One region of the Mesorhizobium sp. M0060 genome, then DNA from elsewhere that is predicted to be linked to it. Evidence: riboswitches for the same ligand, from Rfam matches in the RefSeq annotation. Region 1 holds a riboswitch; the other holds the start of a gene.
What was found. Region 1 has a riboswitch for thiamine pyrophosphate ahead of thiB (thiamine ABC transporter substrate binding subunit). Riboswitches for the same ligand answer to the same signal wherever they lie in the genome.
Positions count from the first base shown of each region.

Region 2: it holds a riboswitch for thiamine pyrophosphate, as region 1 does, so the genes downstream of both, thiC (phosphomethylpyrimidine synthase ThiC) here and thiB (thiamine ABC transporter substrate binding subunit) in region 1, are expected to answer to the same signal.

Region 1 is NZ_JAMYUP010000002.1:70,391-81,117, forward strand. It holds gene NKJ94_RS02615 (CarD family transcriptional regulator) at 1-203, shown strand, start outside; gene NKJ94_RS02620 (amino acid ABC transporter ATP-binding protein) at 384-1,157, opposite strand; gene NKJ94_RS02625 (ABC transporter permease subunit) at 1,154-1,834, opposite strand; gene NKJ94_RS02630 (amino acid ABC transporter substrate-binding protein) at 1,957-2,730, opposite strand; gene NKJ94_RS02635 (RNA polymerase factor sigma-32) at 3,057-3,914, shown strand; gene NKJ94_RS02640 (M48 family metalloprotease) at 3,930-5,399, opposite strand; gene thiQ (thiamine ABC transporter ATP-binding protein) at 5,654-6,445, opposite strand; gene thiP (thiamine/thiamine pyrophosphate ABC transporter permease) at 6,442-8,061, opposite strand; gene thiB (thiamine ABC transporter substrate binding subunit) at 8,313-9,326, opposite strand; TPP riboswitch at 9,370-9,484, opposite strand; gene NKJ94_RS02660 (thiamine diphosphokinase) at 9,612-10,256, shown strand; gene NKJ94_RS02665 (ABC-F family ATP-binding cassette domain-containing protein) at 10,272-10,727, shown strand, end outside.
Region 2 is NZ_JAMYUP010000046.1:3,265-13,991, reverse strand. It holds gene NKJ94_RS28510 (glycosyltransferase family protein) at 1-451, opposite strand, end outside; gene NKJ94_RS28505 (hypothetical protein) at 714-977, opposite strand; partial or broken gene NKJ94_RS28500 (transposase) at 1,389-1,616, shown strand; gene NKJ94_RS28495 (methyltransferase) at 1,648-2,625, shown strand; gene NKJ94_RS28490 (hydroxymethylpyrimidine/phosphomethylpyrimidine kinase) at 3,351-4,112, opposite strand; gene NKJ94_RS28485 (thiamine phosphate synthase) at 4,103-4,708, opposite strand; gene NKJ94_RS28480 (thiazole synthase) at 4,705-5,478, opposite strand; gene thiS (sulfur carrier protein ThiS) at 5,480-5,677, opposite strand; gene thiO (glycine oxidase ThiO) at 5,646-6,647, opposite strand; gene thiC (phosphomethylpyrimidine synthase ThiC) at 6,644-8,479, opposite strand; TPP riboswitch at 8,584-8,700, opposite strand; gene NKJ94_RS28460 (ISAzo13-like element transposase-related protein) at 9,366-9,722, opposite strand; gene NKJ94_RS28455 (SRPBCC family protein) at 9,649-10,170, opposite strand; gene NKJ94_RS28450 (ArsR/SmtB family transcription factor) at 10,151-10,513, opposite strand; gene NKJ94_RS28445 (TetR/AcrR family transcriptional regulator C-terminal domain-containing protein) at 10,433-10,727, shown strand, end outside.

The sequences.
Region 1 (10,727 bases):
GCGCCGACAACCAGCCGGAGCAGTCCTATTCCGAGCGTCAGCTCTACGAGGCGGCGCTCGACCGCATGGCCCGCGAGATCGCGGCCGTCAACCGCATGTCGGAGACCGAAGCGGTGCGCCTCATCGAGGTCAACCTCAACAAGGGCCCGAAGCGCGGCGCTAAGGCCGATAACGAGGAAGCCGAGCAGGAAGAAGCTGCCTGAGCTTTTTCGCCCTGGAAATTAAAAAACCCGGCCTCGCGCCGGGTTTTTTGTTTTTGGCTGACCGGCGATGGTCATTCTAATGCATGTCGCGCAAAAGTGTGCAGCGGTTTTGCGATAACGACATGCGTAAAAACAACAGCCTAAAGCGCGTCGCATGAGGCCGGTCAAACGCGACGCGCTTTAGCTCTCGCCACCGCCCTCCCTTTCCGCCTCCTGCTTCAGCGTCGCGATGAACCGCTTAGTCCGCTGGCGCTCCGGGTTGCTGAACAGCACCGCGGCCGGCCCTTGTTCGACGATGTTGCCGCCATCGAGGAACACCACTTCCCGCGCGATCTTGGAGGCGAGCCGCAGATCATGCGTCGCCATCACCATGGTGGTGCCCTCGCTGGCGAGCTGGCTGAGCACATCGACCACCTCCTGCACCAGTTCCGGATCGAGTGCCGAGGTCGGCTCGTCGCAGAGCAGGACTTTCGGCGAAGGCGCCAGCGCCCGGGCAATCGCCACACGCTGCTGCTGGCCGCCCGACAGCGTCGCCGGCCAGGCATCGGCCTTGTGCGTCATGCCGACCTTTTCGAGCAGAGCCAGCGCCCGTTCGCGCGCCCTTTCCTTGGGCCATTTCAGCACCGTCACCAGCCCCTCCATGATGTTCTCGATCGCGGTGCGATGCGGAAACAGCTGGAAATTCTGGAACACCATGCCGGTCTGCAGCCGCAGCCGCTGGATATCCCTGGTCGAGACCCTGCCGCCGGGGTGGAATTCGAGTGCATCGTCGCCGATCCGCACAGTGCCTGAAGTCGGCAGCTCGAGCAGGTTGATGCAGCGCAAAAGCGTGCTTTTCCCGCCGCCCGATGGTCCGACGAGCGCCGTGACGCTGCCTTCCTCGATGGTGACGGTCACACCCTTCAGCACCAAATTGTCGCCGAAACGCTTTTCAATGTTGGTGAGGCCGATCATGCGCGCGCCTCCAGGAAGCCGCCATAGCGGTTCAGCCTTGTTTCCAGCCGCGCTTGCAAGGCCGACAGCACGGAGCTCATGACCAGATAGAGGGCCGCTGCCTCGACATAGAGGATCAGCGGCTCATAGGTGGTGGCGACGATGCGCTGCGCTGCCTGGAACATCTCCGGCACGGTGATGGCGGCGGCGAGCGAAGTGTCCTTGACCAGCGAGATGAAGGTGTTGGACAGCGGCGGCACGGCGACGCGCCCTGCCTGTGGGAGAATGGTGCGCCGCATTGCCTGGGCCCAGGTCATGCCGATCGAATAGGCTGCCTCCCACTGGCCCTTGGGCACCGAACCGATGACGGCGCGGATGATTTCCGACGAATAGGCACCGATGTTCAAGGTGAAGCCGATCAGTGCTGCCGGAAAGGCGTCGAGCAGGATGCCGACCGATGGCAGGCCATAGAAGATAAGGAACAGTTGCACGAGAAGCGGCGTGCCGCGGAAGATCCAGACGTAGAAGCGAACCACGGCGACCAGCGGTTTGGGACCGAACAGGCGGACAAGCGCCACGACCAGGCCGAGGACAAGACCGAATGCAAACGACAGCAGCGTCAACGGCACGGTGAAGATCAGTGCAGCCCACAGCAGCGTAGGCAGGGATTCCAGCATCAATTGCAGCCAGTGCGGCACGAAGGCTCCTCCTTGCCAGATTGCCGTCGCTCATATCACGCGAAAGCGGCGGGCCGTCAAAGACAGCTCGCCGCGACATGAACGACGCGGGCCGGCATTCGGCCCACACGAGAAAAGCCGTTTTACTTCGAAACGTCCTGGCCGAAATAGGTGTCGGCGATCTTCTGGTAGGTGCCGTCGGCCTTGATGTCGGCCAGCGCCTTATTGATGGCGGCCACCAGTTCCGGATCGCCCTTGCGCACGATGACGCCGGAATAGTCGGCGTTTTCTTCCTGCGCGGCAATCTTCACATTGGCGTCGGGCTTGTGCTTCTTGAAGTCGAGGAAGGACAGGCTGTCGTTGATGGTGGCGTCGGCGCGGCCGGTGAGAAGCAGCTGGATCGACTGGTCGAAGCCGTCGGTGCCGACGAGCTCGGCGCCGTTGGTTTCAGCCAGCTTGCCGAAATTCGAGGTCAGCGACTGCGCCGCCTTCTTGCCCTTGAGGTCGGCGAAACTCTTGATGTCGGTGTTGTCGCCGCGCACGATCAGCACCGCCTTGGAGGCGATGTAAGGATCGGAGAAATCATATTTGGCCTTGCGCGCCTCGGTGATGCCGACTTCGTTGATGACGGCATCGTAGCGGTTGGCGTCGAGACCGGCGATCAGTCCGTCCCATTTGCCTTCGAGGAACTGGGCCTTGACGCCGAGGCGCTCGGCGATGGCCCGCGCGATCTCGACGTCGAAGCCGACCAGCGCGCCGGAAGCATCATGATAAGTGAAGGGCGCATAGGTTCCTTCCGTGCCGACCTTGAAGACGCCGGACTGCTTGATCTGGTCGAGATTGGCGCCGGCATGACTGGCGGCGATGGCCAGAACCTGCAGCGTTCCGGCGATGATGAGCGATTTGAGCCATGTCATTTTTCTGTGATCCCGTCCTTGGCCGATGTCCGGCGTCATTGCGAGTGCCGGAAAATGACAGATGCGCGATGCCAGAATAAGAAACTAAATTTCAAAAATCTCGCGCCCTTGAAATCCCATTCTCAACCAGCATCTCCCGGCGCCATCCGGCTGAGTCAAGGCCGGTGGCGAATCGCCTGGAAACAGCGCAATCGACATGACAGTCCGGGGGAACATTCCCCCGCATGGCACGTTCTTGGCTGTTGTAGGGCGCGGCGCCGCCATTTCAACCATCGGCGCCAACTCACGATTCGATCGCACCGCAACGCCTGAAGCAGGAGCGCGGCATGATGCAAGACAGTGCAGGACGGACCATGGTTCGCGCGGCGATGAAAGCCCCTTATCTGGAACGTGACGAAGAGCATCTCCTGGCGCTGCGCTGGAAGGAAAACAATGACCAGCACGCGCTGCACTGCATCACCGTCGCGCATATGCGGCTGGTCATTTCCATGGCGTCGCGGTTCCGCCACTACGGCCTTCCGCTGGGCGACCTGATCCAGGAAGGCCATGTCGGACTGCTGGAGGCCGCGGCCCGTTTCGAGCCGGAGCGCGAGGTGCGGTTCTCGACCTATGCGACCTGGTGGATCCGCGCGTCGATGCAGGATTATATCCTGCGCAACTGGTCGATCGTGCGCGGCGGCACCAGTTCGGCGCAAAAGGCGCTGTTCTTCAACCTGAGGCGCCTGCGCGCCCGCCTGGCAAACGGCGCCGAGCAGACGTCGAATGCCACGCTCTACCGCGAAGTGTCGGCGGCTCTCGGGGTTTCCGAGGCCGATGTGGCGATGATGGATTCCCGCCTTTCGGCACCCGACAGCTCGCTCAACACGCCGCTTGCCGACGATGCGGGCGCAACCGAGCGGATGGAGTTCCTGGTTTCGGATGATCCGCTGCCCGACGAGGTCGTCGGCGACACGATCGATGTCGAACGCCGCTCTGTCTGGCTGAAGACGGCGCTCGGCGCGCTCAATGCGCGAGAACTCAGGATTATCGAGGAGCGCCGGCTGAGCGACGAGGGCGCGACGCTCGAAGCACTCGGCGAGACGCTCGGCATCTCCAAGGAACGTGTCCGCCAGATCGAGGCGCGCGCCATGGAAAAACTCAAGGCGGCGCTGGTGAAGCAGAATCCGGAATTTCTCGCAGCCTGAAAATCGCGTCGGCTGCTATTTGTCCGTGACGATCTTGACCTTGTCGCCGGCCGAGACGGCGGCACCCGGTGACAGCGCATTGAGCACCCTGAACAAATCCAGCTTGCGGTCGACGCCGACCATCTGTGCGGCCAGGGAGCCCATTGTCTGGCCGGGCTGCACCGTGACGATGCGGATACGCAGCGGCTTCAACGCCGCCTTCTCGGCAGCACTCAGGATACGGAACGAGCCGCTGACCGAGCGCGCCACCGTGCTCAGCGAAGTGCTGGCCGAAGGTGCCGCGGTCAGCAAGCGGTAGACCTGGCCGCCGGCGCGGATCACCGCAATATCGAATTGCCAGCCATCGGCGCCGGCATGCGCGGTCGCCGCTTCGTTGCCGTTGATCGTCTCCTGGCGCACGCTGCTGTCGTCGAGGCCGGCAACCCAACCGCTGCGGATGTAGTCGGTCAGCGAGCGGCCCTTGTCGATCGAAACACCGTCGAAGCGGATCGCCATGTCGCCCGGGCCGGTCGCCGTCACCGCCGCTGCCGAATTGTCGATGATGAAGCCGTTGGGCACCGAGAACGACACGCCGAGGCCAGGATGCAGGAAGGTTTCGCCGCGCACATAGCCTTCCTCCGGTGTGTCGCCGTAAAGCAGCCCGTCTACGCCGGAAAGGAATGAATCGCGGTCGCGCGACCCGACACCGGGCGCGCCGAACTGGCGGGCGTGACGCTGCGCGAGATCGATACGCTGCGGCGTATTGGGGTGCGTCGCCAGGAAGTCGAGGCTGGCGTCGGTGGCGCCGCTGATCGAGCGGAAATCGGTATAGGCCGACATCGACTGCAGGAAGCGGCCGGCGGCGTAGGGATCGAAACCGGCTTCGCCGATCGATTTGATGCCGATGGCGTCGGCCTCCAACTCCTGATTGCGCGAGAACTGGGCCAGCCTCAACTTGCCGCGGATCAGCGCCGCCTTGGCCGTCGGGTTGTCGCCGAGCACATCCGAAACCACCTTGGTCGCCAAGCCCTCTTCGGCTTCCAGCTGCTGGCGCTGCAGGCCGTGATTGGCCGTAACGTGGCCCATCTCATGCGCAATGACGGCGGCAAGCTCGGCTGAATCGTTGGCCAACGCCAGCAGTCCGCGGGTGATGTAGAGATAGCCGCCCGGCAGCGCGAAGGCATTGACGTTGGGCGAGTTGAGGATGGTGATGCGGTAGGTCTGGGTCGGGTTGGCCGACACCACGGTCAGTCTGCCGACGATCTTGGCCACCATGCGCTCGAGCTTGGGGTCGGAATATTCTCCGCCATAGGTGGCGAGGATGCGCGGGTGCTGCGCCTTCGCCAGTTGGGCGAGCTTGCCGTTGGCGGCGACGTTGTCGACCGTGATCGGCTTGTCTGAGGGCTGAAAGCCTGATTCCTGCACGTCGGGAGGCGTGAACATCTGGCAGCTTGCCAGCGCCACGGCAAGACCGGCCAGCGCCAGAAAGCGCGCCAGCGGTTTCACCCTCCGATTGTCGATGCCGGTCGGCAGATCGGCTTCCTTTCAAGTCCTGGCACGTGACCGCGAAAATCGGGCGCGATTTCCGGAAAGCATCACGCGCAAAATCAAGTGCTACGGCGTCCTTCGTGCGTCCGACAGATACGAGGCAGCAAGGGCAAATCACGGTCTAAGCCGGACCAACTCCTGGCGGACCTAGCCACACTACCTCGACCATGGCAAGCAAGCGCCGCTTCGCCTTCCGCCGGTTTGACCATAAATTATGTCCGCTTCCGGGCAACATCTCGTGATCCAGCCGCAAACGGACCCGAGCCGATATAGCGTCGGAATGCCTCCGGTCCAGCCCCGACGAAAAAATCGGCGGCGGTGCCCGTCGCGGCAACCGTGCCACCATCCAGGAAAACCATGTTTCGGCCGATACGGCGCGCATCGTCCGGCTGGTGCGTGACGAATAGCACCGTCATGCGCTGCTCCGAATGGACGTCGGCCACCAGGTCGAGCATGTCGTCGCGCAGTGCCGGTCCGAGCGAAGCGAACGGCTCGTCGAGCAACAACACCGGCCGGTCGCGCACTAGGACCCGGGCGAGCGCGACGCGCTGCCGCTCGCCGCCCGAGAGTTCGCGCGGCAGCCGGCTTTCCTTGCCGGCAAGGCCGACGCGCTTCAGCGCTGCGGCGATTGCGGCGCGATCGGCGTCGTTCAGCCTGAGCGAAGGCGAGCGGCCGAGCCCGACATTCTGCTCGAGGGAAAGATGGGCAAACAAGTTGTTTTCCTGAAATACCATCGACACCGGCCGCTCTGAAGGCGGCGCAGTGCTGACGTCGGCGCCGCCGATCAGCACGCGGCCCGACCGCGGCACCTCGAAACCGGCCACCAGATTGAGCAGCGTCGACTTTCCCGAACCGCTCGGCCCCATGATGGCGGTGATTTCCGACGCCGGGAAATCGACGTCGAATATAAGCGGCGTTTCACCATAGCTGAACGAGACATTGTCGAGCCGCACGGCCGCGCTTTTTTCCACCGAAATGGACCGTTCCGGGCTGATCGGCATCATGATTTCTCTCTCCTTCCCAGCCAGTCCGCGGTCAGCACCAGTGCCAGGCAGACAAGGCCGAGCAGCAGCGCCAGCCCGGCCGCATCCTCGGTGCGGTAGCTGCCCATGCGCGCCAGCAGCAGATAGGGCAAGGTCTGCACGGAATCGCTGCCGAACAGCGCAATGACGCCGAGATCGCCGAGCGACAGCGCCATGGCGAAAGCGAAGCCGGTGGCGAGCGGCCGCCGCAGCGACGGCCAGTCGACCAGCCGCAACCGGTTCCAGCCCGAGATGCCAAGCTGTGCACAGAGCCGTTCGTGGCGTTCGCTCGCCGCGTCATAGGCAGGGCGGATAGCGCGGATGGCGAACGGCATCGCCATCACCGCATTGACCGCAACCACCATGACAGGGGCGATCGCAAAGACATCGCTGACGGTGCGCAGGAGCAGGAACCAGCCGGCACCGATGACAATGGGCGGCACCACCAGGACGAACCCCGCACCGGTGTCGGCCAGATGTTCGAGCAGCGTCCGCCTGCCGGTCCGCCGGGTGAGTGCCAGCGCCCGGCGCGCCATGACCAGCGACAGCGACAACGCCAAGGAGAGCAGCGCCGATAAGAGGGAGAGCATGGCACTGGTCGCCGTCGCTTGCCGCACCGCGCTCTCGCCGGCCAGGCGGCCGAGATCGGCGCCAAGCCCGGCCGCCAGCGTGGCCGCCATCGGCCCGGCGACGAACAGCAGTGCCAGCCCGATCACCAGCGCGTTCAGCACGGTCTCGGCCGCACCAGCTGAAAAATACCGGCGCGGCGCAACCGGCAGATTGGCGTCGCCGGTCATATTGGCGCCAAGCCGCGTCAATGCCAGCACCACGACAAAGGTCAGGGCAATTTGCAGCAAGGTCAGCGTCACCGCCCGCGCCGGGTCGAAGTCGAAACGCAGCGCCTGGTAGATAGCAACCTCCAGCGTCGTCGCACGCGGCCCGCCACCCAGCGTAAGCACGATGGTGAAGGAGGTGATGCAGAGCATGAAGACGAGCCCGGCGATGCCCGGCAGGGCCGCACGCAGCGTTGGCCATTCGATCAGCCGGAAGGCCGGCGCCGCGCCCATGCCAAGCTGGCTCGCCAGCCGCCATTGGTCGGCCGGCACCGTCTGCAACGCTTCCAGGAACAGCCGCGTTGCCAGCGGCAGGTTGAAGAAGACATGGGCGACGAGAATGCCCGACAGACCATAGATGCCGGGCCAGCTCTGGCCGCCAATCGCGCCGAGCATGCCGGCGAAAAACCCAGCGCGGCCATAGAGTGCCAAGACGCCGAGTGCGGCAACAATGGCCGGCAGCGCCAGCGGCACGGCGAAAAGCTGCAGGATAAAGCCTCGCCCGAAAAACTGTGGATGCCGCGACAGGGCACGCGCGACGAACAGCGCTGGTGCGACGGAGAGCAGGGTCGACAACAGAGCCTGCCAGAGCGTGAAACGGGCGACCCGGAAGAGATAGGAATCGAAAGCCGAGACAGCACCGGAAGGGTCGCGTGCGGCTTCCAGGACGAGCCCTGCGAAGGCGCCGCCGATCAGCAGCGCGATGGCGGCGAGCGCGACTGTGCCAGCGGTGACGCGGGAGTCCGATGATGACGCGCGTTGCACGCTAGACCGCCAGATTCGAGATTCTTAGCGAGGACGGCGTTCCTTCGCGCCCCCCTCTGTCCTGCCGGACATCTCCCCCACTTGGGGGGAGATCGGCAGCGTCCGCGCCTCGCTCAGTCCTGCAACGTTGGAGATTGGCGAAAGCCGAAATGACGGCCAATCTCCCCCCTCGTGGGGGAGATGCCAAGCTTTGGCAAAGAGGGCAGGACAGAGGGGGGCGCCGTAGAGCGAACATCTTCGTCGGTGAAAGCCTACTTGCTCATCACCGCCAGCCACTCGTCGACCCAAGCCTTGCGATTTGCCGCCACCTCCTCCGAGCTGAACAGCAAGGTTTTGGTCGGTTTGACGAGCTTGTCGAAAGCCGGGTTGAGCGGCTTGTCGGTCTTGCCGGCCGGGAACATCCAGTTGGTCTCGGGAATGACGTCCTGGAATTTCGGCCCGGTCATGAAGGCCATGAACTTTTCCGCCAGCGGATTCTTCGCGCCCTTGGTGGTGATCCCAGCGACCTCGATCTGCAGATATTCGCCTTCCTCGAAGGACGCCGCCTGGTAGCGCTCGGTGTTTTCGGCAACCATGTGATAGGCCGGCGAGGTGGTGTAGGACAGCACCATCGGCGCCTCGCCCTTGGTGAACAGGCCGTAGGCCTCGCTCCAGCCCGGCGTTACCGTGAGCACCTTTGCCCTGAGCTTGGCCCAGGCTTCCGGCGCCTTGTCGCCATAGACCGACTTGACCCACAACAGCAGGCCAAGGCCCGGCGTCGAGGTGCGCGGATCCTGGATGACGATCTTGTCGCCGGCATCGCCCTCGACCAATTCCCTGAGGCTCTTCGGCGGGCTCTTCAGTTTTTCGGTATCGTAGACGACGGCGAAATAGCCATAGTCGAACGGCACGAAAATACCGTCGCTCCAGCCGCCCGGCACGCTGACGTCCGACACGGCGCCATGCGGCGAAAACAGGCCGGTTGCCTTGGCATCTGCGGTCAAATTGGTATCGAGGCCAAGCACGATATCGGCTTTGGTCGCGGCGCCTTCCAGCTTCACACGGTTGAGCAGCGCGACGCCGTCGGCGACCGAGACGAATTCGACGACGCAGCCGCACTCGGCCTCGAAAGCCTTCTTCACCGCCGGTCCCGGACCCCAATCGGCGGTGAAGCTTTCATAGGTATAGACGGTCAGCTTATCCTGTGCCGATGCCTGCCCTGGCAGGGCGAGCGCGGATGCTGCAAGCAGGACAATCGAGACAAGAGAGTGGAAAAAACTGCGCATCGGCGCCTCCTTCGTTCGCGTTGAAAGGAATTGAGGCGTCGGGCTGTCCGAAACGTCTAATCCCTCCGCCGGTACAAACCGGATCAGGTTCAGCGGGTTGGCAGTCTTGCCTCTCAGCCGGTCCGCGAAGATCGCGTCCGGCACCCCGTTAGAGCGTTTCGACACATAGGCCCGGCCGAAGTGCCGCGCAAGCGGAAGTTTGCCGGGCATCCAAAGCGCGGCCTTCCGTTTCGTCTGCCGTTTCATCTTCCGTTTCCGGGGCAGGGCTGGTAAGGGCCACGAGATATGAGCACATTCACCATCCTGCTTGGCGGCGATCTCATCCGCACGCCGCTGCTCGACCGCCAGGTCGCCGGCACGCGCGTCATTGCCGCCGATGCCGGCATCGGCCATGCCCGTATGCTGGGCCTGAGGCCGGAACTCTGGGTCGGCGATTTCGATTCCGTGCCTGCCGATTTGCCGGAGGATCTGGCCGCCGTGCCACGGCAGGTGTTTCCCGCTGAAAAGGACAAGACCGACGGTGAACTCGCTATCGCCGCCGCGCTCGAACGCGGTGCGACCAGCCTTGTGCTCGCAGGCGCCTTCGGCGGCAAACGCACCGACCACATCTTCCTGCATCTGGCGCTGAGCGTCCGGCTGGCGGAAGGCGGAACGGAAGTGCTTTTGACCAGCGGCGCACAGGAAGGCATTCCTTTGCTGCCTGGAAAGACCGGCTTCGACTATGTCGACGGCACGCTGTTTTCGGTGCTCGGCTTTTCGGATCTCGCCGGCCTGACAGTCACCGGCGCCAAATGGCCGCTCGACGATGTCGAGGTTGCGTTCGGCTCGTCGCTAACCATTTCCAACGAGGTCAAGGGCCGGCTCGAAATCGCGCTGGCCAGCGGCCGCGCGCTGCTGCTCGCGCATCCCTACCCTCTTCCGGAAAGCTGAGCCCAGAAAGCTGACATGGCGCCGCCGCTTCTCAATCTCGACGGGATAAAGCTGACCTTTGGCGGCACGCCGCTGCTCGACGGTGCCGCCCTGACGGCCTCAGTTGGCGACAAGATCGCCCTGGTCGGCCGCAACGGCTCTGGCAAGTCGACGCTCCTCAAGATCGCCGCCGGGCTGATCGAACCACAGGACGGCGAAGTCTTCCGCCAGCCATCAGCGACCGTGCGCTACTTGCCGCAGATGCCCGACATGGACGGCTTTGCGACTGTCCGCGCCTATGTCGAGGCGGGGCTCGGGCCGGCCGACGATCCTTACCGCGCCACCTATCTGATGGAGCATCTCGGCCTATCCGGCGAGGAACGGCCGAACGATCTCTCCGGCGGCGAGGCGAGGCGCGCCGCGCTCGCCCGCGTCATGGCGCCGGAGCCCGACATTCTCCTCCTCGATGAACCGACCAATCACCTTGACCTT
Region 2 (10,727 bases), on a different contig from region 1:
CTTCGAGCAGATGCGGCGCATCCATCACCTCGCGCAGGCCAAGCACCAACGTGGTGCCCCGCGTCTTGAGGTAGGACAGCGTGTCCTCAATCTCACCGCGCAGGCCGAGCGGTTCCTTGTCGACGATGAAGATATCCGGCCGGAAGGTCTCAGCTGTATGGCGGATGATCGACTGGCGCATCCGTAACGTCTCATGCAGATCGATGTCCTTTTCCAGCGAGGTGTATTCGCCGTTGCGCAGCTTGATGACGCTGGGGATTTTCACGAAGTCGACACGGGCGCGGTAGTCGAAGGCGCCAGCGATAGTCGCACCCGAAATGATAAGCACCTGAAGTCCGCGGAAATCCTCGACCAGCGAATGCGCGATGGTCCGGCAGCGCTGCAAGTGGCCGAGCCCGAACGTGTCGTGGCTGTACATGAGAATTCGAGCGTTTTCTGCGTGCTGGGTCATTGTTGAACGTCTCTTAGAATTCTCGCTTTGAGGACCGTGAGCGACCCGCCGGCTTCGAAACAATCCTGGTTTTGAAACATGAGGCCGCGGTTTTCAATTTGTATTACTTCTGTGGAATGCCTGTCAGGTAGGCTTTCTGATTGCCTGAGTCCGAAACTAGATGGATTACCGAATATCGCCTCGGCGGGAGTGGGCCGAGACTCCCTGTTGTTGTGATGGGATGGATCGAAGGGGAAAGCGGTGTCCAAAAGATCGGCAGAAGTCATCCCTCTTGATTCCAATAAGCTCCGGTCTCTCCTAACTCCATTGGTTTCGGAACGGCGAAGGCGAATTCCGCTATCCTGCCCATATAGTCAACTGCTTGATCGGCATACGAAACGACAGGGTCGCCGGGCGTCGCACGGCGCATGTTGTTGCGGAACTCATTTCGCGCGCCATTGCTCTCGGTCTTGAGGGACCAAAGGTGCTGCCCATCAATCCCTTGACGGGCGGTCTGATTATGATTCACCGACCAGAACTGAGCCATCTATCGCCCAAGCTAGCCGGAATTTCGCCAGGAATCGAGTGGATGCCAGCGCTCGCAACACACCGCCGGCAGCAGGGTGTGTGCAACACCGGTTGCTTGTCGATCGCTATGGCCTCTCGCTAATGCCTTAGCTGGGGCGGTGACGGTACTTTTCGAGACGGCTTGGGCGCGGCGTCGAACGCCGCAAGGTGCAAAAAAATCGGCCGATTGGCCCCGATAGTTGGCGAAACCTCAAATATCTTTTTGTGGCGATTTTCCCTTTAAAATCAAAAGCGTAATTTTTTGACGGTTCTGGTGTCGGACTTTGCAAGGTGATGAAAAATATTTTACAGTAATGTCAATGAGTTATATGCTGTTTAAACAATCGAGTGGGAGTAGGGGGAAAGACCTGCAAAATTCGGCGAAACGAGCCTCGACCGCCGAATACTGAATGGCATCTTCTGGGTGCTGCGGTCTGGCGCAGCATGGCGCGACCTGCCGGAGCGATATGGCCCCCGCACCACCTGTTGCAACCGCTTCGTGCGATGGCGAAAGGCTGGGGTGTGGGACAGGCTTATGGACACTATTGCCGCAGCGCGCGACGGCAATATTCAGATAATTGACAGCACCTCCGTTCGTGCCCATCACCTGGCTGCTTCAAAGTCGGTCCTGGATCGCGGAAGGGGATGTGATGGTGGATTCTGATCGGATCGACAACCTGATCGCAGCGGTGCCCCCCGCCTTGGCGCTTCGCGCCGGGCTGGACCTTGGCATCTTCACCCGGCTCGGTGGCAACGCGGTGACTGCTGACAGCCTTGGGGCCGCGCTCAAAGTCGAGCCCGATCGTCTGTCGCGGCTCCTCTACGCGCTCGCCAGCATCGGTCTCCTCGAAGTCAAGGATGGTCAATTTCGCAACGGAGCCGAAGCGTCGGCCTTCCTCGACGCGTCCAAGCCGACCTATCGCGGCGGCGATCATGCGCTCCTGCGCGAGCTCTGGGGAGCCGACCTGCTGACCGCAGAGTCGCTGCGACAGAACCGGCCGGCTGCGCTGCACGACTTTTCCGAAGCGGGGCCCGAGGCCGCGGCGGCCTTCAGCCGCATGCTCGCACCGGGCGGGGTGATTTTCGGCCGACATCTGGCCCGGGAGATGGACCTCTCGGCGATCGGTTCGGTGATCGACATCGGCGGGGGCCCCGGGACCATTCTCGTCGGACTTCGCGAGCGGCGGCCGCAGATTGCGGCGACGCTGATGGAACTCCCAACAGTCGCAGCGGTCGCGCCAGATATCCTGTCAGAGTACGGTGCCGACGACGTGGTTGTCGAAGAGGGGGACATAACTGTCGCACCATCGATCGGTCGGCACGATCTGGCGATTGTCGTCCAGGTCCTTCCGCCGGACCAGGCGCGCAGTTCGATCCTGAACGCGGCGCGTTGCCTCACACCCGGAGGCGAGATCGCAATTGCGGGGTGGGGTGTCGTCGATGACGACCGCCTCGGCCCGCCTGAGGGTGTCTTTCTGAATCTCACCTTCTTGAACCTCTATCGCCACGGCGAATCGTACACTGAAGGTCAGTATCGCGCGTGGATGACCGAGGCTGGATTCCGGGATATCTCCAGGTCGCGCCTGACGGACGGCTGCACGTTGTTTCGTGCGCGCCTCACGGGCTGATAGTGGCTGAATGGTTGGTTTCGGACGCAAGGCTCTCCGAGGCGCCCCGACCCTATCCGGGCAGCCTTGCAACCTTCAGCGCCGAGAGCGTTCGCTCGAGGTTCTCCGTCTCGCGATAGCGGAGCGCGTACATCGGCGAGAGTGAAGTCGGGAGACTTCCTTCGCAAACTCTCCACCAGCAGCCGCGCTTCGGCCGGTCGTCCGGCGAAGTCCTCGACTGTTGCGAGCAGGACGTATAGCGTTGTTGCAGAACTTAACCGTGCGGCGATCGGCGGGGTTTCGGATACTGCGACCTATTCTGTCGCAGATTTGGATTCAATCAGTTATGTGACGGTATTTTTGACGGTATCCAAAAATTTGAAAAATAATTCCTTTTTGGAATCAATAGTTTAGTTTTCCAGGATACAATGGAGTGAGAGTAGAGGGAACTGCGGCCGCAGTGTAGAAACGGCAGCCCTATCGATCCCCATTTTTCAGTGCGCGCCTTTTGCCTGCGACCAATTTCCTGCACTCCTTCCTGACCGCTTGGCCGATCTGACATGTCGTTGCCTCGGAAGTAAATCCCGTTCAGTCTCGCAGAGGGCTACAGCGTGCTATGGCGTGCGAATCGGCGGCCTGCTTCGCGCCCATGACAGCATTCAACGACTTAGGTGTCGAAAGACGGACATCGGCTTAGGCGGGCGAACGGTTACCCTCGGCCGATCGACTTGACCATAAGGCCACGGTCATTCGGCTGCATTCTTCTGGAGCTTCTCGAACACAAACAGCTTGCCTTCGCGCACGCTGTCTTCGAGTGGGCTCGCCTTCGCTAGGTGCGCCGCAATCGCGCTGGCCAGCATGCAGCCCGTCCCGCGCATCGATGCGGGAAGGCGTGGCGAGTCGAAGCGGATTGGTTCCTGATCGCGCCTCAACAGAATATCTATCGAACGGGGTCCCGCAGCGTGGCCACCCTTGATCAGCAGGGCCCGCGCGCCAGCTACCAGCAATTCCCGTCCCTGTCTCACCGCGCCGCTCTCATCCGCCGCCGGTTCCGCGCCAACAAGGAGCGCCAGTTCGAGGAGATTGGGTGTCACGAGGCGGCAAAGCGGCATCAGATCACGCTTCATGACGGCGACGGCATCGGCTTCCAGGAGCGCCCGGCCTGAGGTGGAGGCCAGCACCGGGTCGAGTACTGCCGGCACTTGCGGATTTTCGCGCAGCACAGCGACAACGGCAACGACGATCTCGGCCGTCGCGAGCATACCGATCTTGATGGCCGCCACTTCGTTGGCCTGCAGCGAGGCGCGCATCTGATCGGCCACCAAGTTCGGTGACGAATGACTGATTTCCATGACGGCTTCGTGCGTTTGCACCGTCAGCGCGGTGACAGCAAGACAGGTGCGCACGCCAATGGAAGCGATCGTCTCGATATCGCGTGCTATTCCGGCGCCGCCGCTGGAGTCCGATCCACCGACGACGAGCACATGCGGTTCTCGCCTCAGCGCCATCGCTTTGTCTTTTCGATCCATTCTCGCGTGCGCGCTTCGGGATCGGCGTTCAATGTGATGTCGGTGACCACTGCCGCGCTGTCTGCGCCAGCCTCGAAAACACCGTCGAGCCGCTTAGGGTTGAGGCCGCCAATGGCGACCAATGGGATCGGCGCGACCCGGCGCTTCCACTCGCTGATCCGTTCGAGCCCTTGCGGCGCCCATTTCATCTTCTTCAGGATGGTGGGATAAATGGGGCCGAGCGCGACGTAGTTGGGCATGGCGGCCATGGCCGTTTCCAGTTCGACATGATCATGCGTGCTGACCCCGACCTTCACGCCGGCTGCCCGTATCCGCGCGAGGTCGGCGGATAGCAAATCCTCCTGGCCGAGATGGACGAAGTCGCAGCCTTCCTCGATTGCCAGGCGCCAGTGGTCGTTGACGATGAACCGGCATTGGTGCTGGGCGCATAAAGCCTTGGCCTTGCGGATCTCCGCGCGCAACCCGGCTTCATCCATGCTCTTGATGCGCAGCTGCACCAGCTTGACGCCGAGCGGCAACAGCCGTTCGATCCAGGCAGCGCTGTCGACGATCAGGTAGAAGGGATCGAGCTTCATGAAAAAACTGCCCTGCCGATCGTCGGCGTCGATGGCACGGCGACGTCGCGCGGTTCGAGCATTCCCGAGCTGAAAGCTTCACGACCGGCATCGACCGCCTTGCCGAACGCGCGCGCCATACCGACCGGATCGGCCGCCTTGGCGACTGCGGTGTTCAGCAGCACGGCATCAAAGCCGAGCTCCATGACGGTTGCCGCGTGCGACGGTCGTCCGAGTCCCGCATCCACAATCAGCGGGATACCTGGGAAATGTCCGCGCATAGAGCGCAGCGCCATGATGTTGACCGGCCCGAGGGCGGAACCGATCGGCGCGCACCACGGCATCAAGACCTTGCAGCCCGCTTCTAGCAGCCGCTCGGCAACGACAAGGTCGTCGGTGGTATAGGGGAATACCGCAAAACCGTCCTCGCACAGGATGCGGGCGGCTTCGGCCAGGCCGAACACGTCCGGCTGCAGCGTGTCGTGGTTGCCGATCACTTCGAGCTTGATCCAGGTCGTACCGAAGACTTCGCGCGCCATGTTCGCGGTCGTGACCGCCTCCTTGACGGAGTGGCAGCCGGCAGTGTTGGGCAGGATTCCTACGCCGAGCGAGCGGATCAACGAGCAGAATTTTTCGCCAGCCCTGCCGCCTGCCATCTCACGGCGCAACGAGACGGTCACCACCGACGTGCCCGACGCCTTGACTGCATCGGCAAGGATGGCCGGCGAAGGATATTGAGCGGTGCCGAGAAGCAGGCGGGACTGAAGCGTCATCCCGAGAAGATCGAACATGTTAGCCTCCCTGCATGGGCGAGAGGATTTCAATACGGTCGCCGTCGCTCAACTGGAATTCCGCCCGGTTGGCTTTGTGCACGAGGTCGCTGTTGACGGCCGTTGCGAGCCAATCGCCCTCATAATCGAGAGCGGCAAGCAGTTCGGCCAGCGTGGTGGCGGCAACCTCATGCGCTTCGCCGTTGACGATCAGTTTCATAACCAAGCTCCTTCGTTCCGTCTTGATGGAAAACCAGGTCGGCCGCCTGGCGCGCCATGGCGGGCGCAAGAAGAAAGCCATGGCGATAAAGCCCGTTGATCGCGACGGTGCCTCCACGTGCCTCGACACGCGGCAGATTGTCGGGAAAGGCAGGACGGACGCCGACACCGGTTTCAACGATCTCGGCCTCGCCAAAGGCCGGATGGAGGGCGTAGGCAGCACCCAGAAGCTCCATCATCGAACGGACCGTGACCGGCTCCCCGGATTGGCTTTCAATCATCGTCGCGCCGATCATGAACTGGGCGTCGGCACGCGGCACCACGTAGAGCGGAAAGCGCGGATGAAGCAACCGGACCGGGCGCGACAGCGAGATGTCGGGCGTGTGCAGGACCAGCATTTCGCCGCGAACGCCGCGCAGCCTGTTATCGACGGCGGCCATTCCCGTGCAGTCGATCTGACGATCGAAACCGGAAACATGCCGGGCGTCGGTGCCGAAGTGGACTTCGACACCCATGGCTGCAAGCTTGTCATGAAGTGCTGCCATCGCCTGGCGCGGGTCGAGATGAGCCTCATCGGGGAAGAGCAATCCGCGCCGGAAGCGGCCGGCTAAGTCGGGCTCCAAGATCGCAATCTCGTCTTTACCAACACGGCGATGCCCCGACGTGCGGCTGGCGAACCGGTCGAGTTCGCCAGTATCGCGCGGCGCGGCCACGACCAGTGTTCCGGCCCGCGTCACCTGACCCGGCAGTACCGCATTCCACCAGTTGGCGGCGTCGCGGCCAAGGTCCAGCACCGGCTGCTCAGCGCTTTCACGCTCGCACCATGGCGCCAGCATGCCGCCGGCGAACCACGACGCATTGCCACCAAGGCCATGCCGGATCTCGGCGACCGTGACCGTCGCGCCGCGGGCGGCGAGTTCGAAGGCGGCGGTGAGGCCGGCGACGCCGGCCCCTTTGACCAGCACCCTCATGACGGTTCCGGCGCCTCTGGCATGAGTGGCACGCCGGTCTCGCCAGCTGGCATGTAGAGATCGCCACCCTCGCGGTATTTCGCCGCCATCGCAGCCATGCCCTCCTTCTGTGCCTCGGCGCGAATGTCGTGGGAGATGCGCATGGAACAGAATTTCGGTCCGCACATCGAGCAGAAATGCGCCAGCTTGTGCGCCTCCTTGGGCAAGGTCTGGTCGTGAAAGGACCGCGCGGTTTCGGGGTCGAGCGACAGGTTGAACTGGTCCTCCCAGCGGAACTCGAAGCGCGCGCGGGAAAGGGCATCATCCCTGATTTTCGCCGCCGGATGACCCTTCGCCAGGTCGGCGGCGTGGGCGGCGATCTTGTAGGTGATCACGCCGGTCTTGACATCGTTGCGATCGGGAAGGCCGAGATGCTCCTTGGGCGTGACGTAGCAGAGCATGGCGGTGCCGAACCAACCGATCATGGCGGCGCCGATGCCTGAGGTGATGTGGTCATAGCCCGGCGCGATGTCGGTCGTCAGCGGCCCCAGCGTGTAGAACGGCGCCTCGCCACAGACAGCGAGCTGCTTGTCCATGTTCGCCTTGATCTTGTGCATCGGCACGTGGCCAGGGCCCTCGATCATCACCTGGCAATCCTTCGCCCAGGCGATCTTCGTCAGCTCGCCGAGCGTTTCCAGCTCGGCGAATTGTGCTGCGTCATTGGCGTCGGCGATCGAGCCGGGACGAAGACCGTCGCCGAGCGAGAAGGACACGTCATAGGCGCGGCAGATGTCGCAGATCTCCGCGAAATGCTCGTAAAGGAAGCTTTCCCGGTGATGGTGCAGGCACCATTTGGCCATGATCGAGCCACCGCGCGAGACGATGCCTGTGACCCGGTCAACGGTCAGCGGGATGTAGTGCAGCCGCACGCCGGCATGGATGGTGAAATAGTCGACGCCCTGTTCGGCCTGTTCGATCAGCGTGTCGCGGTAGACCTCCCAGGTCAGGTCCTCGGCGATGCCGCCGACCTTTTCGAGTGCCTGGTAAAGCGGCACCGTGCCGATCGGCACCGGTGAATTGCGCACGATCCAGTCGCGGATGTTGTGGATGTTGCGGCCGGTCGACAGGTCCATCACTGTATCGGCGCCCCAGCGGACCGCCCAGACCATCTTTTCGACCTCTTCGGCCATCGAGGAGGTGACAGCGGAGTTGCCGATATTGGCATTGATCTTGACCAGGAAATTGCGGCCGATGATCATCGGCTCACTTTCGGGATGATTGATGTTGGCGGGAATGATTGCCCGCCCGCGCGCCACTTCGTCACGCACGAATTCCGGCGTCACGAAATCGGGAAGCGCCGCGCCGAAGGCTTCGCCGTCGCGTTGCAGCTTGCCGCGGACGATCTCGCGGCCGAGGTTCTCACGGATGGCGACGAACTCCATTTCGGGCGTGATGATGCCGGCGCGCGCATAGGCAAGCTGGGTCACCACCTTGCCTGATCTGGCCCTGAGCGGCCGGTTGCGAACGGGAAATTCCGGCGTCAGGCGCTCGCCAGCGGCGAATCCATTGTCTTCCGGCCGGACATGGCGGCCGTCATAGGCTTCGACATCGCCACGCGCCAAAATCCATTCGTGGCGAAGTCGGGCGAGGCCTTTTTCGATGTCGGTTTCGACAGTCGGGTCGGTATAGGGGCCGGACGGATCGTAGACGGCGACAGGCGGTTCGCCCGCCGTCGGATGGACGGAGATTTCGCGCATCGGCACCCTGATCTGCGGATGGAGGACGCCGGACTTGTGGATTTTCCGAGAGGCGGGCAGCGGTCCCGTCGACACCGCGGGGGTGAGGGCATTCATCTTGAGGCTCCTTTGCTCATGCATTGGAGACCCAGTTCTGTGCCGGAAGGATGAAAAGACGCTTTGGTCGACCTGCTCGAAACAGGACCTCGGGCACGAACTCCCGCAAAGCGCTTGCACCGTCCCTACGCCAGTATGAACTGGATCAGGTTCAACGGGTCACTGCGCCGCGAAAGCCAGCAGTATCTCAGCCCCTTGCCGGGACTCCCCTGGTGAATGCATCGAAATTGAGCTGGCCAGCGCTATCTTGTCAAGCGCATTCGGGCCGCGGCGGTGATCGTCGGGCGATCAAACCGGGCAGAAAAGCTCGCGCAGGCGTCGGGACAAGTCCCTGAATATACCGCGCGGACGGTACTTTCTGCGAGTGTACCGTACTGGGGAGGAGTCCGTCGGTCTGCCGAAAACGCCGATAGTAGGCGATAGATGGATTCCCTCGGGCAGCCGAAATTCGTCAATCAAAAACCAAATTTTTGACGGTTATGCCTGACGGCAGCTGCGCAGAGCGCAAACAAATTGCTTCGCGAGATCAATGGGTTATCATGGGTTGAAACAATCGAGTGGGAATGACGGGGATAGCGTCGGATAGATTTGGATAGCGTTGCGTAGTCTTGTGATCGATAGCATGCGAATGACACGGATAGTCAGCCGTATCAGCCGGAGAATCGGGGCGTACGGTCTCAGCCTCACGACGTTTGTAAGAGCCGATCGGCTCAAGGTCACTCGATGATGTCATGATCAACTCTATGGACGCATTCAGGACGAGGACGTCGTAAGCGGGAACACGTTGCCTCTACGGGGCGTCGAGCATCGCGATAGCGCAATGTCAATTTTCCAATCACGCGCACGACCAACGCCAACGGTACTAACAAGGGAATTTGCGCCATGATCAAATCCGGCGTTCCATGCGCGATCTGATGACGTAGTCCCACTCGCCGTGAAACTCTTCGCACTCGACCTTCAGTTCTCGCAGTTCCTTCTTTGAGATATTCTTGCCGATGGGATAGCGCCGACGATCGAGTCGGACGCGCACGACGAGACCAACCTCGGTTGGTCGTGTTGCCAATGGGGTTGATGATGGTCTCGTAGGTCCGCAGAGGGCGGCGACGACCTCGTCGGGGTTCTCTTCCGCGTAGTGAAGAGCCAGGCGGCCGACCGCGAGATCGACGACTTCATGACCGCCCCACGCTCGCGCCCAGCGTGACGAGAAGCTCGTCCAGTTGCTCGAACGTCTCGCCCATCGCATCCGCCGCCCCGGTGCCGGCAGCGTCGAGAGCTTCCTTCGAGGGATAGAGTTCGTGCATGACCAGCAGCGTCTTGCCACCTTTTTCCTCGAAGGTCACCGTGGTGACGGGTCCACCGTCACCACCTTCGTCATTGGTCCAGACGAGGCGCGAGTGCGGTGTCACTTCGATATACCTACCGAAGAACTCGTCAGGGTTTGAGCCATCGTGGCCGAACACCAAACGGTACCTGCCCCCGACACGAACATCCATCTCGCAGGAACGCAGGAACATGCCCATCGACTTCGGCGCCCACCACTGCTTGAACAGCTCGGGCTTGGTCCACGCCTCGAACACGATGCGCGCCGGGCCGTTGAAGGTTCGCGTAACGACGAGCTCACGCTCGGACTTGCGTTCCACCGTCGTGCGGTTCTTCATGGGGGTGGGCTCACTATCTCTTCTTTCGTCCATCGACTTTCTCCTTCCGTTTCAATTCCTCGACAACCTTGTCCAACTCGTCGAAGCGTGCGTCCCAGAGCTGGCGGTACCTCTCGATCCATGCCGCCTCTTCCTCCAGTCCGCGCAGGCCGAGCTTGCAGGTCCGCACGCGCCCGACCTTCTCCGTGGTGACGAGCCCCGCCTGCTCCAAGACGCTGACATGCTTCTTCATGCCCGTGAGGGTCATGTGGAACTTCTCGGCAAGGTCCGTGATCGAAGCGTCTGCACGCCCGAGTTGCTCCAGAACGCCGCGTCGGTTGGCGTCCGAGAGCGCGGCGAACGAGGCATCGAGGCGGGGCCGGAAATACTGAACCATGTGGTTCAGTATTTAACACGCGGATTGGCGGCATGCAAGGGGAAGCCGAGCGCGCGCTGCGTTGCCGGCCGCCTTGTGCTCACGCCGCGCGTCATGCAACTGCGTCGCCTGGTGATCGGCGAGGTCGGCCGTTTCCCTGAACTGGCGAGGGCGCTCTTTGAGGGCGGACCCAGGCGCGCAATAGCGGCGATGGCAGTGCTGTTCGAGCGCTTGG